Regions from separate parts of the Janthinobacterium sp. GW822-FHT07H11 genome, predicted to be linked through region 2. Evidence: predicted binding sites of a transcription regulator. Region 2 holds the regulator's gene; the other holds the start of a gene.
The links. Region 2 encodes FNR, which switches genes on or off when oxygen is low (the NO sensors DNR and NnrR bind a similar motif). Its sites were predicted from a motif close to TTGATNNNNATCAA; they were not measured.

Region 1 (7,870 bases), 2.2 Mb from region 2:
GACTCGAAGCCGGCCGCGATCAGCTCTTCCCAGATGGCCGGCAACTGGTCCACGCGGGCGCCGAACAGGTCGACGCGCTGGCCGCCCGTGATCTTCGTATAGAGACCGTATTTTTTCGCCACCATGCCCACGGCGATCAAGCCGTCGGCCGTCACCTCGCCGCCCGGCATGCGCGGCACGACGGAATACGTGCCATCCTTCTGGATATTGCCAAGAAAATAATCATTGCTGTCCTGCAGGCTGGCATGCACGGGCGACAGCACGAAATCGTTCCAGCAAGACGCCAGGATATTCGCCGCCACGGGCTTGCACACGTCGCAACCGAGACCCTTTCCATGCGCGCCCAAGAGTTCGCCGAAGCTGCGGAGCTTGCCCACGCGTACCAGGTGGTGCAATTCCTGGCGCGAGTACGCAAAGTGTTCGCACACGTGATTGTTCACGGCCAGGCCCTGCTTCTGCATTTCCGCCTTCATGATCTGCGTCACCAGCGGCACGCAGCCGCCGCAGGCGGTGCCGGCCTTGGTGCAGCTTTTGAGGGCAGCGATGGTGGTCGCGCCCCCGGCGACGGCCGCGCACAAGGCGCCTTTCGACACGTCGTTGCACGAGCAGATTTGCGCCGACTCGGGCAAGGCGTCCACGCCGAGGCCCGCCTTTTGCTGGCCGTCCGCCTGCGGCAGGATCAGGAATTCGGGGAACTCGGGCAGCTCGATCTTGTTCAACATCATCTGCAGCAAGGTGCCATATTCGCTGGCGTCGCCCACCATCACGCCGCCCAGCAAATACTTGCCGCAGTCGGAGACGACGATCTTCTTGTAGATCTGCTTGCGCTCGTCCATGAACTGGTAGGAGCGGCTGCCCGGCGCATTGCCGTGCGGGTCGCCCAGGCTGGCCACGTCCACGCCCATCAGTTTGAGCTTGGTGCTCATGTCGGCGCCCTTGAACGAGGCTTCGCCCTCCTCCTGCAACAGGTGGCGGGCGGCGATGCGTGCCATCTCGTAGCCGGGCGCCACCAGGCCGAACACCAGGCCGCCCCACAGCGCGCATTCGCCGATCGCATAGATGTCCGGGTCGGAGGTGAGGCAGCTGTCGTCGATGGCGATGCCGCCGCGCGGTCCCACGTCCAGGCCGCAGGCGCGCGCCAGTTCGTCGCGCGGACGGATGCCGGCCGAGAAGACGATCATGTCCGCTTCCAGGTGGCTGCCGTCGGCGAACTGCATGCGGTGCGTGGCTGATTCGCCGTCAACGATGGCCAGCGTATTCTTTTGCGTGTGCACGGTCACGCCCAGTTCCTCGATCTTGCGGCGCAGGACGCGCGCGCCGCCCTCGTCCACCTGCACGGCCATCAGGCGCGGCGCGAATTCCACCACGTGGGTGTCGAGCTTCAGGTCGCGCAAGGCTTTCGCACATTCGAGGCCCAGCAAGCCGCCGCCGATGACCACGCCCGTTTTCGACTTGGCGCCCCAGGCCAGCATGGCTTCCAGGTCTTCGATGGTGCGGTAGACGAAGCAGCCATCGCGCTCCTTGCCCGGCAGCGGCGGCACGAACGGCGTCGAACCGGTGGCGAACACGAGTTTGTCATAGGCCAGCACTTCACCCGTGCTGGCCGTGACGGTTTTCGCCGCGCGGTCGATGGACACGGCGCGCGCATTGAGCTTCAACACGACGTTGTCCTTGTCGAAGAAGCCGGGCGTCACCAAGGAGAGGTCCTCGGCCGATTTTCCGCTGAAAAATTCGGACAGGTGCACCCGGTCGTAGGCGGGGCGCGGTTCTTCGCACAGCACGGTGACGTGCAGGTGCGGCGCGCTTTCCAGCGCCAGGCGTTCGAGGAATTTATGCCCGACCATGCCATGGCCAAGGACGACGATCTTCAGGGGGTGGTTCATGCTTGTCTCCTCAGGCCGCGGCCATGTTCGGTTCGGCCGCCAGCCCCGTGAAGCGGGCGGCGATGGCGCACAGGGCCGAGACCACCACCAGGGCGCTGAGGATGGTCAATGTCTGGCGGATGTCGCCCGTGCCCTTCATCAGGAAGCCGGCCGCCACGGCGCCCACGTTGCCGCCCGCGCCGATGATGCCGGCCACGCCGCCGAGAGCGCGGCTGTCGATGAAGGGCACCAGCGCGTAGGTGGCGCCGCAGGCCATGTGGGTGAACAGGCCGAAGACCAGCATGGCGATGACGGCATACGTGACGCTGTCGACCTTGGCAAACCACAGCAAGCCCACGCCTTCGCCTATCATCAGCATGAACAGCAGGGTGACGCGGCTGTTCAGGTTGCCGCGCAGGGCCAGCTTGTCGGACAGCCAGCCGCCCAGCGCGCGGGCAAACAGGGCCAGCAGGCCGAAGCTGCCGGCGGCCAGGCCCGCCGATTTCAAGGACAGGCCGAAATGGTCGACGTAGTAGACGGCCGCGATATTGTGGATGAAGATCTCGATGCCGAAGCAGGCGCCGTAGGTGACGAACAGCAGCCAGACGCGATAATTGCCGCTGGCGGCCTTGAAGCTGTCCCAGCCGCCCTTTTTTCCTCCTTCGATGGCCACGCCGGCGGCGCGCAAGTCCGAGTAATTTCCTTCCGGGCAATCCTGCGTATAGCGCCAGTACAGCGCGGCCATCCCCAGCATCAGCACGCCCGGCACCAGCAGCGCGATGCGCCAGCCCAGCGATTCGGACACGCCCAGCATCAGCACGGCGCCCAGCAGCAGCGGCATCAGCGCCTGCGCCGCGCCGCCGCCCGCATTGCCCCAGCCGGCGGCGGCCGCATTCGCCGTGCCCACGACGCGGGGCGCGAACATCACGGACGTATGATATTGCGTGATGACAAAGCTGGCACCGACAGCGCCGATGCCCAGGCGGAAGAACAGGAAACTTTCATAGCTTTGCGAGGCGGCCACGCCCAGCACGGGGATGGCACCGAGCAGCAGCAAGCCCGTGTAGGTCTTGCGCGGGCCGTAGCGGTCGCACAAGGGGCCGACGATCAGGCGCACGAGGATGGTGATGGCGACGGCGGCGATATTGATGTTCGCCACTTGCGCCAGGGAAAGACCGAACTCGCCCTTGATGACCGGCATCAGCGGCGCGCAAGCGAACCAGGCGAAGAAACACACGAAAAATGCCATCCACGTCAGGTGGAATGCGCGCATGGGCGGCGTGGCGAGGGAGAAGAGCGCGATGCGCGTTGCTTTTTGGCTGGCCATGATAGGTTCCCGAAATATCCCGTTGATAAAACAAAACGGCGCCCGCCCCGCCGATGAAAAAGATCAGCCAGAGCGGACGCCGTTGTCCAGGTGGTCCGTCGTTGGACCGTTGTTAAGTTTATTCAAGGGATCGCCGTTGATCCGTATCACCTGTTTAGCAAGCGCCGTGCCAGGCCCGTCCAGGGGTAGCTGTCGTATCCGCACGGACTTTGCGCCAGATCATGGCATTTGGCGGTGCAGGCACGCCTCTTCTTGGTGCGTCGCGGAACTCGAAAGTGCAATGATTGTCTAATTGTCATTGAGTTCATGAAGCGGAGGCCGGCATGCTCGGGCAACTGCGGCAGTGGCAGCCATGGCGCGGCGTGGCACGTGCGCTCGCGTGCGCCTGCGTGGGCGCGCTCTTGATCACGTGGAGTAGCAGTGCCGCGGCGCAAGATGGCGATGCCGAACCCAGGGAGCACAGCGAGCTGGACGCGACGGTATTCGCACCGTTCCACGCGGCGCGCGGCGCGCGGGCCACGCAGGCGCGCAGCGCGCAGTCACGTACGTTTATTGTGCGCCTCACGTATCCGGACGCAGGCCGCGCCCATGCCGTGCGCTGGACCTTGACCCTGTCCGGCCCCGGCCCGCAAGGGGCCGTGCTGCGGCGCTGGTCGGGCACGGAACAGGTCGATGCGGGCGGCACGAGCATCCGCTTGCCCTGGGATGGCCGCGCCGATGCCGATGCGCGCGAACGGCGCATGCTGGCGCCGGACGGCTTGTACGAATTGCGCCTGCTGGCCGTGGCGGACCAGGACACGGCCCGGGAAGCGGCCGTGGAACAAGTATGGCCCATCGCCGTCAACCGGGCCGGCGCCGCGCCGCCGCAGGTGCCCGCGTTCCACGCAGGCTTGCTCCGCCTCAATGGCGCCGCCTACCGCATCGTCTACGCCAACCTGCACAGCCAGACGCGCCACAGCGACGGCGGCGCCCCGCTGGACGCCTGCCATGGCGCGCAGGAACCGCAAACGGCGCCCTACGGTCCCATCGATGCATACAAATATGCGCAAGAACACGGGCTCGACGTCCTGCTGACGTCCGAGCACAACCACATGTATGACGGTTCTGACGGCACCAACAGCGCGGCCGTGCCGGCCGAAGCGACAGCGCTGTACCAGACGGGCCTGGCCGAAGCGGCCGCCTATACCAATGCCCACCCCGGCTTCCTGGCCCTGTACGGCATGGAATGGGGCGTCATCAACAAGGGCGGCCATTTGAACATCTTTAATAGCGATCAGTTGCTGGGCTGGGAAAGGAATGCCCAGGGCGAACTGCTGGCCGACGTGGAAACGCCGAAAAGCGACTACGCCGCCCTGTATGCGCTGATGCGCGCGCGGGGCTGGCTGGGCCAGTTCAACCACCCGGCGCAAACGGGGCAGTTTCTCGTCGACGACCAGCCGCTCGGCTACACGCCGGACGGCGACGCGGCCATGGTGCTGTGCGAAGTGATGAACACCTCCGCCTTTTCCAGCAACGACCAGGAAACGGAAACGCGGCGCAGCAATTACGAGGCGGCCTGCAACCGGGCGCTGGCGGCCGGCTACCACCTGGCCTTCAGCAGCAACCAGGACAACCACTGCGCCAACTGGGGCGCCTCCTACGGCAACCGCACGGCCGTGCTGGTGAAAGCCGATGCGGCCAACGCGCCGCTGTCGCGCGAGCAGCTGTTTGAGGCGCTGCGCGCGCGGCGCGTCTTTGCCACCATGGACAAGCACGCGCAACTGCTGTTGACGGCCAATGGCAGGATGATGGGTGAGCGCTTCGACAACCAGGGGCCCTTGCAACTGTCCGCCAGCTTCAGCAACGATGCGGGCCGGCAGGCGGCCGCCATCACCATCTTCCACGGCGTGCCTGGCAGCAATGGCAACGTCACGCCCCTGACGGACCAGGCCGAGGTCACCGTCACGCCCGCGCCCGGCCCCCATTTCTACTATGCGCGCCTGGTCCAGGACGACGGCAACATCGTCTGGTCGGCGCCCCTCTGGGTGATGCAGCTGCCCTGAGCGGACCGCGCCCTTGCCGCGCTGCCGCAGATTCTACGGCCAGCGGGCGCCACGGCAAATAATATTGGAAAGCATGTCTTTTCCTCACTGGATTCCATCTGACACTGGTTCCTAGAAGCAATCCATGGCACCATGGTTGCGCCGTTTTGAGCAGCAACACGGCATACACCCGAACCATCGAGGAAAAATCGTCCATGTCATCCTATCGTACCTTCGCCGGCAGCATGCTGCTCGGCCTGGCCGCAGCGGGCATCGCCCATGCGCAAGCCGCCGCTCCCGCCACCCCGGCCGATCCCCACCTGTGGCTGGAAGAAGTCCTCGGCGACAAGCCGCTGGCCTGGGTCAAGCAGCACAATGCCGTCACCGTCAAGGAACTGGAAGGCCGGCCCGGCTTCCCCGCCTTGCAGGCGCGCCTGAAAACCATCCTCAACTCGAAGGAACGCATTCCCTACGTCAGCAAGGAAGGCGAGTTTTACTATAACTTCTGGCGCGATGCCCAGCACGTGCGCGGCATCTGGCGCCGCACCACCCTGGCGCAGTACCAGCAGGCCGAACCCGTATGGGAAACCGTGATCGACCTGGACCAGCTGGCCGCCGGCGAGAACGAAAACTGGGTCTGGGGCGGCGCCTCCTGCCTGTATCCGAAGGGCGAACGCTGCCTCATCTCCCTGTCGCGCGGCGGCGGCGATGCCAAGGTGGTGCGCGAATACGACGTGGCCAAACGCGCCTTCGTCGACGGCGGCTTCAGCCTGCCCGAAGCGAAGAGCAGCGCCGGCTGGATCGACCAGGACACCTTGTTCGTCTCCACCGATTTCGGCCCCGGCTCGATGACCAGCTCGGGCTACCCGCGCATCATCAAAGAGTGGCAGCGCGGCACGCCGCTGGCGCAGGCGCGCACCTTGTATGAAGCCAAGCCCGACGACCTGAGCGCGGGCGCCTACAAGGATTTCACGCCCGGCCATGAACACCAGTTCGTCGAACGCCAGATCGATTTCTATAGCGGGGAAATGTTCCTGCGCGATGGAGCCAGCCTGAAAAAAGTGCCGAAACCGGACGACGCCACGGCATTCACCGTGCGCGACCAGCTGGTCATCACCTTGCGCTCGGACTGGAAAGTGAACGGCAAGACCTACCTGCAAGGCTCGCTGCTGGCCACGGATTTCAAGGCCTTCATGCAGGGCAAACAGGAGCTGGAAGTGCTGTACGCGCCCACGGCCACGTCGTCGCTGGACAATGTCACCCCAACGAAGTCGGCCATCCTGCTGACGACCCTGGACAAGGTCAAGAACCGCCTGACGGAACTGCGCCACGTGAACGGCCAATGGCAGCGCCGCCCGGTCGATGCGCCGGCACTGGGCACGCTGGCCGTCAGCGCGCTCGACCCGGTCGATTCGGAGCAGTACTTCCTGACCGTCACCGACTTCCTCAATCCCACCACGCTGTACCTGGCCACGGCCGGCAGCGACCAGCGCACGAAAATCAAGTCGCTGCCGGCCTTCTTCGACGCCGTGCCATACAAGGTGGAGCAATTCGAATCGACGTCGAAGGATGGCACCCGGGTACCCTACTTCGCCATCATGAACAAGGCCACGAAGTTCGACGGCACCAATCCCACCGTGCTGTATGGCTACGGCGGCTTCGAAGTGTCGCTGAAACCGAGCTACAGCGGCACCACGGGCGTGGCGTGGCTGGAAAAAGGCGGCGTCTACGTGCTGGCCAATATCCGCGGCGGCGGCGAGTTCGGTCCCCGCTGGCACCAGGCGGCGCTGAAGGAAAACCGCCAGCGCGCCTATGACGATTTCATCTCGGTGGCGCAGGATTTGATCAAGCGCAAGGTCACCAGTCCGCGCCACCTGGGCATCATGGGCGGCAGCAATGGCGGCCTGCTGACGGGTGCCGTGCTGGTGCAGCGTCCTGACCTGTTCAACGCCGTCGTCAGCCAGGTACCGCTGCTCGACATGCGCCGCTATAACAAGATGCTGGCGGGCGCTTCGTGGATGGGAGAGTACGGCGACCCGGACGTGCCGCAGCAGTGGGCCTACATCGGCAAGTACTCGCCGTACCAGAACGTCTTCAAGGACAAGAAATATCCGCGCGTGCTGTTTACCACCTCGACCCGCGACGACCGCGTGCACCCTGGCCACGCGCGCAAGATGGTGGCAAAGATGGAAGAGCAGGGCCACGACGTGCTGTACTGGGAAAACACGGAAGGCGGCCATGCGGGCGCCGCCAACAACGACCAGCAGGCGCTGATGTGGGCGCTGACCTACAGCTTCCTGCAGGAGCAGCTGAAGTAAGTGGTGATGTCGGATTACGCGTTCCGCTCATCCGACCTGCCGGCCTGTCGCTGGGCGTAGGCCGGCGTAGGTCGGCTTAGCCCAACGGGCGCAAGCCGACAACATAGTTGAAGCGGGCCGCACGCAGGGCTTACTTCGCCTGTGCGCTGGGCCGCTCGGCGATGCGGTCGCGGTAGGCCTGCAGGTTGGATAAGCCTTCCGCGCCCGGACGGTACTTCATCAGGCCGCGCGCGAATTCCAGCGCGCAGAAGGCCGTGATGTCGGCAATCGTAAACCGTTCGCCGGCGATGTAGGGCTGGTGCGCCAGCACCTGGTCCAGCCACTGCGTCGTCTCGCGCAGCT
Region 2 (7,870 bases):
CAAGCCAGCTGTTGCAGGGATCTTGCATGGCTTTTTTTGCCCGGCAGATCACTTTATTTCGATGTCAGTTAGCTACGCTTATTTCATATAGGGAATTTTGATCCACATCAAAGTTTTTTCGCGGTCAAACACTTACTCTCTGGCCACCATCATAAATAGTAATTCCAGGGAGAGTCTTTGTGGATCAATCGCTGAACTATAACTACAAGATCGTGAAGCAATTCGCGGTCGCTACTGTGGTATGGGGCATCATCGGCATGCTGGTTGGCGTTATCATCGCCGCTCAGCTGGCCTGGCCTGCCCTGAACCTCGACATACCTTGGCTGACATACGGACGTTTGCGTCCGCTGCACACGAATGCGGTGATTTTCGCCTTCGGCATCTGCGGCCTGTTCGCCACCTCGTACTACGTCGTGCAACGCACCTGCCAGGTGCGCCTGTTTTCCGACAAGCTGGCCGCCTTCACGTTCTGGGGCTGGCAAGCGGTGATCCTGTGCGCCGTCGTCAGCCTGCCCATGGGCTTGACCCGCGGCAAGGAATACGCCGAGCTGGAATGGCCTATCGCCATCCTCATCGCCGTCGTCTGGATCGCCTACGCCATCGTGTTCTTCGGCACCTTGATCAAGCGCAAGGTCAAGCACATCTACGTGGCCAACTGGTTCTTCGGCGCCTACATCCTGGCCGTGACGATTTTGCACGTGGTCAATGGCGCCGTCATGCCAGCCTCGTTCACCAAGTCGTATTCCGCCTATGCGGGCGTGCAGGACGCCATGATCCAGTGGTGGTATGGCCATAACGCGGTGGGCTTCATCCTGACCGCCGGCTACCTGGGCATGGTCTACTACTTCATCCCGAAACAGGCCGAGCGCCCCGTGTACTCGTACCGTTTGTCCATCGTCCACTTCTGGGCGCTGATCTTCACCTACATGTGGGCGGGCCCGCATCACCTGCACTACACGGCATTGCCTGACTGGACGCAATCGATCGGCATGGTCTTCTCGCTGGTCCTGCTGGCACCAAGCTGGGGCGGCATGATCAACGGCATCATGACCCTGTCGGGCGCCTGGCACAAGCTGCGCACCGACCCGATCCTGAAATTCATGATCGTTTCGCTGTCGTTCTACGGCATCGCCACCTTCGAAGGTCCGATGATGTCGATCAAGACCATCAACTCGCTGTCGCACTACACCGACTGGACCGTTGCCCACGTGCATGCGGGCGCCCTGGGCTGGGTGGGCTTCATCACCATGGGTTCGATCTACTACCTGCTGCCGCGCCTGGCGGGCCGCACGCAGATGCACAGCACGCGCCTGGTCGACGTGCACTTCTGGGTGGCCACCATCGGCATCGTGCTGTACATCGCGGCAATGTGGATCGCCGGCGTGATGCAGGGCCTGATGTGGCGCGCGGTCAATCCGGACGGCACCCTGACCTACACCTTTGTCGAGAGCGTGAAAGCAACGTATCCGTACTACGTGGTGCGCGTGGCCGGTGGCCTGCTGTACCTGTCGGGTATGTGCATCATGGGCTACAACACCTGGATGACCTTGCGCGGCAGCAAACTCCCCGTCGCCCGCATTCCGGAACTGAACGCGGCGCACGCCTGATAGGAGCAAAAGCAAATGAAATTTTCACATGCATGGATTGAAAAAAACCCCTGGCTGCTGATCGCCCTGGTCACGGTGGTGATCAGCATCGGCGGCGCCGTCGAGATCGTTCCCCTGTTCTTCCAGAAGAGCACGACGGAACCGGTCGCCGGCCTGAAGCCGTATTCGCCGCTGCGCCTGGCGGGCCGCGACATCTACGTGCGCGAAGGCTGCTACAACTGCCACTCGCAGATGGTGCGTCCGCTGCGCGCGGAAACGGAACGCTATGGCCACTATTCGGTCGCCGGCGAGTTCGTGTATGACCGTCCGTTCCAGTGGGGTTCCAAGCGCACGGGGCCGGACCTGGCCCGCGTCGGCGCCCGCTACAGCGATGAATGGCACCGCACGCACTTGAACAACCCGCGCGACGTGGTGCCCGAGTCGAACATGCCGGCCTACCCCTGGCTGGCGAAGACCAAGCTGGTGCCCGACGACATCATGCCGAAGATGCGCGCCCTGAAGCGCCTGGGCCAGCCCTACAGCGATGAAGAAATCGCCGCCGGCCCAGCCCAGCTGCAGGACAAGACGGAAGAAGACGCCCTGGTCGCCTATCTGCAAGGCCTCGGTACATTAATCAAAACAAGGAATTAGCATGGCAATCGAGAACCTGTTTGACAGCGCCAGCAGCGTCATGACGGTGGTTTCCTTTATGACATTCGTGGGCATCCTGTGGTGGACGTTCAGCCGCAGCAATGGCGACTTCGACGCGGCGGCACGCCTGCCGTTCGCCGACGAGGCGCTCGACTATCCGGCCGATGCCGTGCCGGCACAAGAGGAGCGCAACCATGGCTGACTTTACCAATGGCTTCTGGAACATCTACATCATCGTGCTGTCCCTGCTGGGCATCATCGGCTGCGGCGTGCTGCTGTACTCGCAGTCGAAAGTGAAAGTGGCCGCCGGCGCCCCCGCCGACGGCACCACGGGCCACGTCTGGGACGAGGACTTGAAGGAACTCAACACGCCGATGCCGCGCTGGTGGATGTGGTTGTTCTACATCACCATCGTCTTCGCGCTGGCCTACCTGTTCCTGTATCCGGGCCTGGGCACCTATGCCGGCAGCCTGGGCTGGAAATCGACGGGCCAGTACGAGGAAGAGCTGAAGAAGGCGGAAGCCGATTACGGCCCCCTGTTCAACAAGTACCTGAGCCAGGATATCAAGACGGTAGCTGCCGATCCGCAAGCGCAAGCCATCGGCCAGCGCCTGTTCCTGACCTACTGCGCGCAATGCCACGGTTCGGATGCGCGCGGCAACAAGGGCTTCCCCAACCTGACGGACAAGGACTGGCTGTATGGCGGCGATCCTGCCACCATCAAGACCACCATCATGCATGGCCGCAATGGCCAGATGCCGCCGATGGGTGCCGCGCTCGGTTCCGAAAAAGACATCGAGAACGTGGCCCACTACGTGCTGAGCCTGTCCGGTTCCACCTCGGACCCCGTCAAATCCGTGCTGGGCAAGGGCAAGTTCGGTGCCTGCATGGCCTGTCACGGCGCCGATGCCAAGGGTAACCCGATGCTGGGCGCGCCCAACCTGACGGACAAGATCTGGCTGTACGGCGGCAGTGCTGATACCATCATGGAAACGGTCCGCAAGGGACGCAACAACACCATGCCGGCCTTCAGTGACTTCCTCGGCGAATCGAAAGTCCACGTGCTGTCGGCCTATGTCTGGAGCCTGTCGAATCCCCAGACGCCCGTGAAATGATGTAATGGAACCTCAAGTCATCAAGATGTATGCGGCCCGCGAGCAAATCTATCCTCGCGAGGCCAAAGGACGCTACGCTACCTGGCGATGGGTATGCGTCTGGCTTACCCAGCTGGCGTTCTACGGCTTGCCGTGGCTGAACTGGAATGGCAGGCAAGCCCTGCTGTTCGATTTGACCACGCGCAAGTTCTACATTTTCGGCGTCGTGCTGTGGCCCCAGGATTTCATCTATCTGGCGGCCCTGCTGATCATCTGTGCCTATCTGCTGTTCCTCGTCACGGCCATTGCGGGGCGGGTCTGGTGCGGCTTCTCCTGCCCGCAAACGGTGTACACGGAAATCTTCCTGTGGGTCGAGCGCCGCATCGAGGGCACGCGCAGCGCGCGCATGGCCCTCGACAAGCAGGGTCCGTCCCTGCGCAAGACGGCCAAGAAGACGGCCAAGCACCTGGTGTGGGGCGCCATTGCCCTGTGGACGGGCTTTACCTTTGTCGGCTACTTCACGCCGATCAAGGAACTCGCGCATTCCGTGCAAACCCTCAACTTCGGTCCCTGGGAATGGTTCTGGGTGCTGTTCTACAGCCTGGCAACCTACGGCAACGCGGGCTGGCTGCGCGAGCAGGTGTGCAAATACATGTGCCCCTACGCGCGCTTCCAGAGCGCCATGTTCGACCAGGACACCCTGATCATCACCTACGATGCCAAGCGCGGCGAACCACGCGGCGCCATGAGCAAGAAGGCCGGCAACAACGACAAGCTGGGCGACTGCATCGACTGCACCCTGTGCGTGCAGGTGTGTCCGACCGGTATCGATATCCGCAACGGCCTGCAGTATGAATGCATCGGCTGCGCGGCCTGCGTCGATGCCTGCAATACCGTGATGGACAAGGTCGAGCGGCCGCGTGGCTTGATACGCTACAGTACCGACCATGCGATGGAAAACAACTTCAATTCGAAGCAGATCCGCCAGCGCGCCATGCGCCCGCGCGTGCTGATCTACACGTCCATCCTGGCCCTGATCATCATCGCCGTGTGTACCTCGCTGGCCCTGCGCACGCCGCTGAAGATGGACGTGATCCGCGACCGCGGTTCGATGGGACGCGAAGTGGAAGACGGCATGATCGAAAACGTCTACCGCCTGCAGATCATGAACACCTCCGAGCAAACCCAGCATTTTAAAATCAGCGCTTCCGGCTTGCCGGGCCTGACCTTGCTGACGCGCGAGGAAGTGACCTTGCAGCCGACGGAAACGCTGGGCTGGCCGATCCGCCTGCGCGTGCCGCACGGCGTGGGAGAAAAGGGGTCGAACAAGATCGCAATCGAGTTGCAATCGCTGGACGACCCGTCGCTGCATGTGCGTGAAAGCGCGGTCTTCATCGTGCCGCGGTGATGTTGATTTGGGGTCGGACCCTCCGGGTCCGACCCCGGTATTTCGCCGCAGGGGTATCATCAATCATGCGCTAGGGTCACTTGATTTTCAACCCGGAAGCAAAAGCTGGGGTCAGACCCAAAGGGTCCGGCCCCAAGGAGAACACAATGTCCGACAGTCTGAAACTGCAACCTCCCGTTGCACCGTGGTACAAGCATCGCTGGCCATGGCTGCTGATGATCGGTCCCGGCCTGTCCGTGGTCGTCGGCAGCTTCATGGGCTATATTGCGTTTACGCAACCCGATGCGCTGGTGGTGGGCGATTATTACAAGCAGGGCAAGGCCATCAACCAGGATTTGAAGCGCGACACGGCCGCCAGCAACCTGGCCATGGACACCAGCCTGTCCTACGACGTGGCGCAGGCGCGCCTGGCCGGTTCCGTGCACAGCTTCGGCAAGGCCTACCAGGGCCCGCTGCAACTGCACCTGGCGCATGCGACCCTGCCGGAAAAAGACATCAAGCTGCTGGTGCAGCCCGATGCCCAGGGTAATTTCTCGGTGGCGCTGCCGATGCTCGAGCGCAGCCGCTGGCAGGTACTGGTGGAAAACGACAAGCGCGAATGGCGCCTGTCCGGCATCTGGACCTGGCCGCTGCAGCGCAGCATCGCGCTGCACGCCGATGAAGAGCTATAACGTACAGCGCCGGGAAAAAACCGTAGCGAGCGGCAGTGATTTGTGGCTAAGAAGCGCAGCTGTGCTAGAGCACAGCGAGCATCGCAGGCCGCAAAGCGCGACGCGCAGCAGGTTTTGACGGTGCTGTTATTTGCAGATGTCGGTGCCGGCCGTAATGGCCTTCAGTTTGGCTGGCTGCAAGATCTCGATCTCGCGGTTGGAGACGCGCAGCCAGCCTTCCTTCTTAAATTTCGACAATAAACGGCTGACGCTCTCGATGGTCAGGCCCAGGTAATTGCCGATTTCCTCGCGCGACATGCGCAGCTGGAACTTGCTGCTCGAATAGCCGCGCGCTTCATAGCGCGACGCCAGGTTGACGATGAAGGCGGCAAAGCGCTGCGTCGCCTGCATGTTACCCAACAACAACATGACACTTTGCTCACGCGTGATTTCCTGGCTCATCATGCGGTGGAAATGGCGCAGCAGGGTCGGCATATTGCCCAGCAATTGTTCCAGGCTGGAAAACGGGATTTCACATACTTCGCTGTCTTCCAGGGCCACCGCATTACAGTGGTGGCGGTCGGCGCTGATGGCATCCATGCCCAGCAGTTCGCCGGCCATCTGGAAACCCGTCACCTGCTCTTCGCCGCCCGGATTGATCTGGTAGGTCTTGAAGTGGCCCAGGCGGATCGCATACAGGTTCTGGAACGAGTCGCCGATGCGGAACAGCGAAGCGCCGCGCACGATCTTGCGGCGGCGTCCGATAATCTGGTCCAGCCTGTCCATGTCGCCCACATCGAGCCCCATCGGCAGGCACAATTGGTGCATGCTGCAGGTCGAGCATCGCGCACGCAACGCTTCCACGGTCACTGTGGGCAAGGTTGGAGAGAGTAGCGCTTCAGTCATGTCGGTACCTTTTAGAAAATGCAACAACAAGTTTACTGCATACACGGTTGCCGTGTGCCAATTTCACCGTAATTTCGCCGAATAAACGACGTCTTGCATTTAATTATATGGCAACATCGTCAAAAGACCATGTGGGGAGGGGAAATTGCGCGGTGGCGCTTGCCAAGCTGGGGTATTGATAGGAAAATTCTTGACAGCATTATCTGCCTCTGCCGCCTGTGCCGCCCGGTACTGAAAAGGAAACTATGAAGCCTCTCGGCATAAAAGCAAAAGTCGCGCTGGCAACCAGCCTGACCTCGATCGCCATGATTGCCCTGGTTACCATGATACAGGTGCGGCACATGCGCGACGACTTCACCAAGGTACTGCTGAGCCAGCAGTCGGCCCTGATCACCCGCACGGCCGCTGAACTCGATGACAAGCTGGCCATGCTGCTGCAGATCGTCACGCTGACGGCCAGGCAGCAGCCGCCCGAATTGATTGCCCAGCCCGCCCAGTTGCGCCAATATTATTCGCGCCGCTCGATGCTGGTGCTGTTCGACGACGTGCTAGTGCTGGACGCGCATGGCGCCGTCGTGGCCGACATGCCGGAAGTGGCGGGACGCGCTGGCATCAACGTCGCCGAGCGCGAGTATTTCCAGACCGTGCTGCGCACGCGCCAGCCCATGATCACCGAACCGATGCTGGGCAAATCGAGCGGCCTGCCCATCGTGCAGATGGCGGCACCCGTGCTGGGCGCCGACGGCCAGGTGGCCGGCGTGGTGATCGGCGTGCTGCGCCTGTACAAGGACAACCTGCTGGGCCGCCTGCGCACGGAAAAGATCGGCAAGAGCGGCTATTACTTCATCCTCACGCGCGGCGCCGTGCCGCGCTACGTGCTGCATCCCGATACCAGCCGCTTGCTGCAGCCGCGCCAGCCGAACGCCAACCTGACCACCACGCAGCTGCTGAAGGACGACGGCGAAGGCAGCATGGTCAGCACCAACAGCCGCGGCATCACGGCCGTCAACAGCTTCAAGCGCCTGAAGTCCGTAAACTGGCTGCTCGCGGCCTCGCTGCCCATCGATGACGCCTTCGAACCGTTCGACGGCGTGCTATACCGGCTGGTGCTGTGGAGCACCCTGGCCTCGCTGCTGGCCGCGGCAGTGCTGGGCTGGGTCACCGTGCGCCTGCTGTCGCCGCTGGTGCGCCTGCGCGACACCCTGCAAGCGCTGCGCAGCAGCGGCAGCCGCTTCACCCCCGTGCCGGTGCAGCAGCGCGACGAGATCGGCGAACTGACGGAAGCGTTCAACGGCCTGATGAGCGAACGCGACCGCCTGCAGCAGGAGCTCGAATCGCGCGCGGCGGAACTGGAACAGGAACGCGACCGGGCCGAGGCGGCCAACCGCGCGAAGAGCGATTTCGTGGCCAATATGAGCCATGAAATCCGCACCCCGCTCAATGCCGTGCTGGGCATGGTGTATCTGCTCGGAAATACCAAGCTCGATACGGAACAGCGCAAGTATCTGACCATGGTGCGCGTGGCGGGCCAGTCGCTGCTGGGCATCCTGAACGACGTGCTCGACTATTCGAAGA

Region 1: AC3RCJ_RS19805 (CehA/McbA family metallohydrolase) is a predicted target of FNR. The motif match lies at 3,326-3,339, and genes of this name have one in related genera.

What each region holds. Positions count from the first base shown of each region.
Region 1 is NZ_CM179507.1:4,498,320-4,506,189, forward strand. Features, by position in the region: gene nirB (nitrite reductase large subunit NirB) at 1-1,883, opposite strand, end outside; gene AC3RCJ_RS19800 (MFS transporter) at 1,894-3,189, opposite strand; gene AC3RCJ_RS19805 (CehA/McbA family metallohydrolase) at 3,513-5,231, shown strand; gene AC3RCJ_RS19810 (prolyl oligopeptidase family serine peptidase) at 5,426-7,528, shown strand; gene AC3RCJ_RS19815 (glutathione S-transferase family protein) at 7,659-7,870, opposite strand, start outside.
Region 2 is NZ_CM179507.1:322,790-330,659, forward strand. Features, by position in the region: gene ccoN (cytochrome-c oxidase, cbb3-type subunit I) at 180-1,607, shown strand; gene ccoO (cytochrome-c oxidase, cbb3-type subunit II) at 1,623-2,237, shown strand; gene AC3RCJ_RS01400 (cbb3-type cytochrome oxidase subunit 3) at 2,239-2,439, shown strand; gene ccoP (cytochrome-c oxidase, cbb3-type subunit III) at 2,432-3,352, shown strand; gene ccoG (cytochrome c oxidase accessory protein CcoG) at 3,357-4,739, shown strand; gene AC3RCJ_RS01415 (FixH family protein) at 4,886-5,410, shown strand; gene fnr (fumarate/nitrate reduction transcriptional regulator Fnr) at 5,537-6,295, opposite strand; gene AC3RCJ_RS01425 (response regulator) at 6,541-7,870, shown strand, end outside.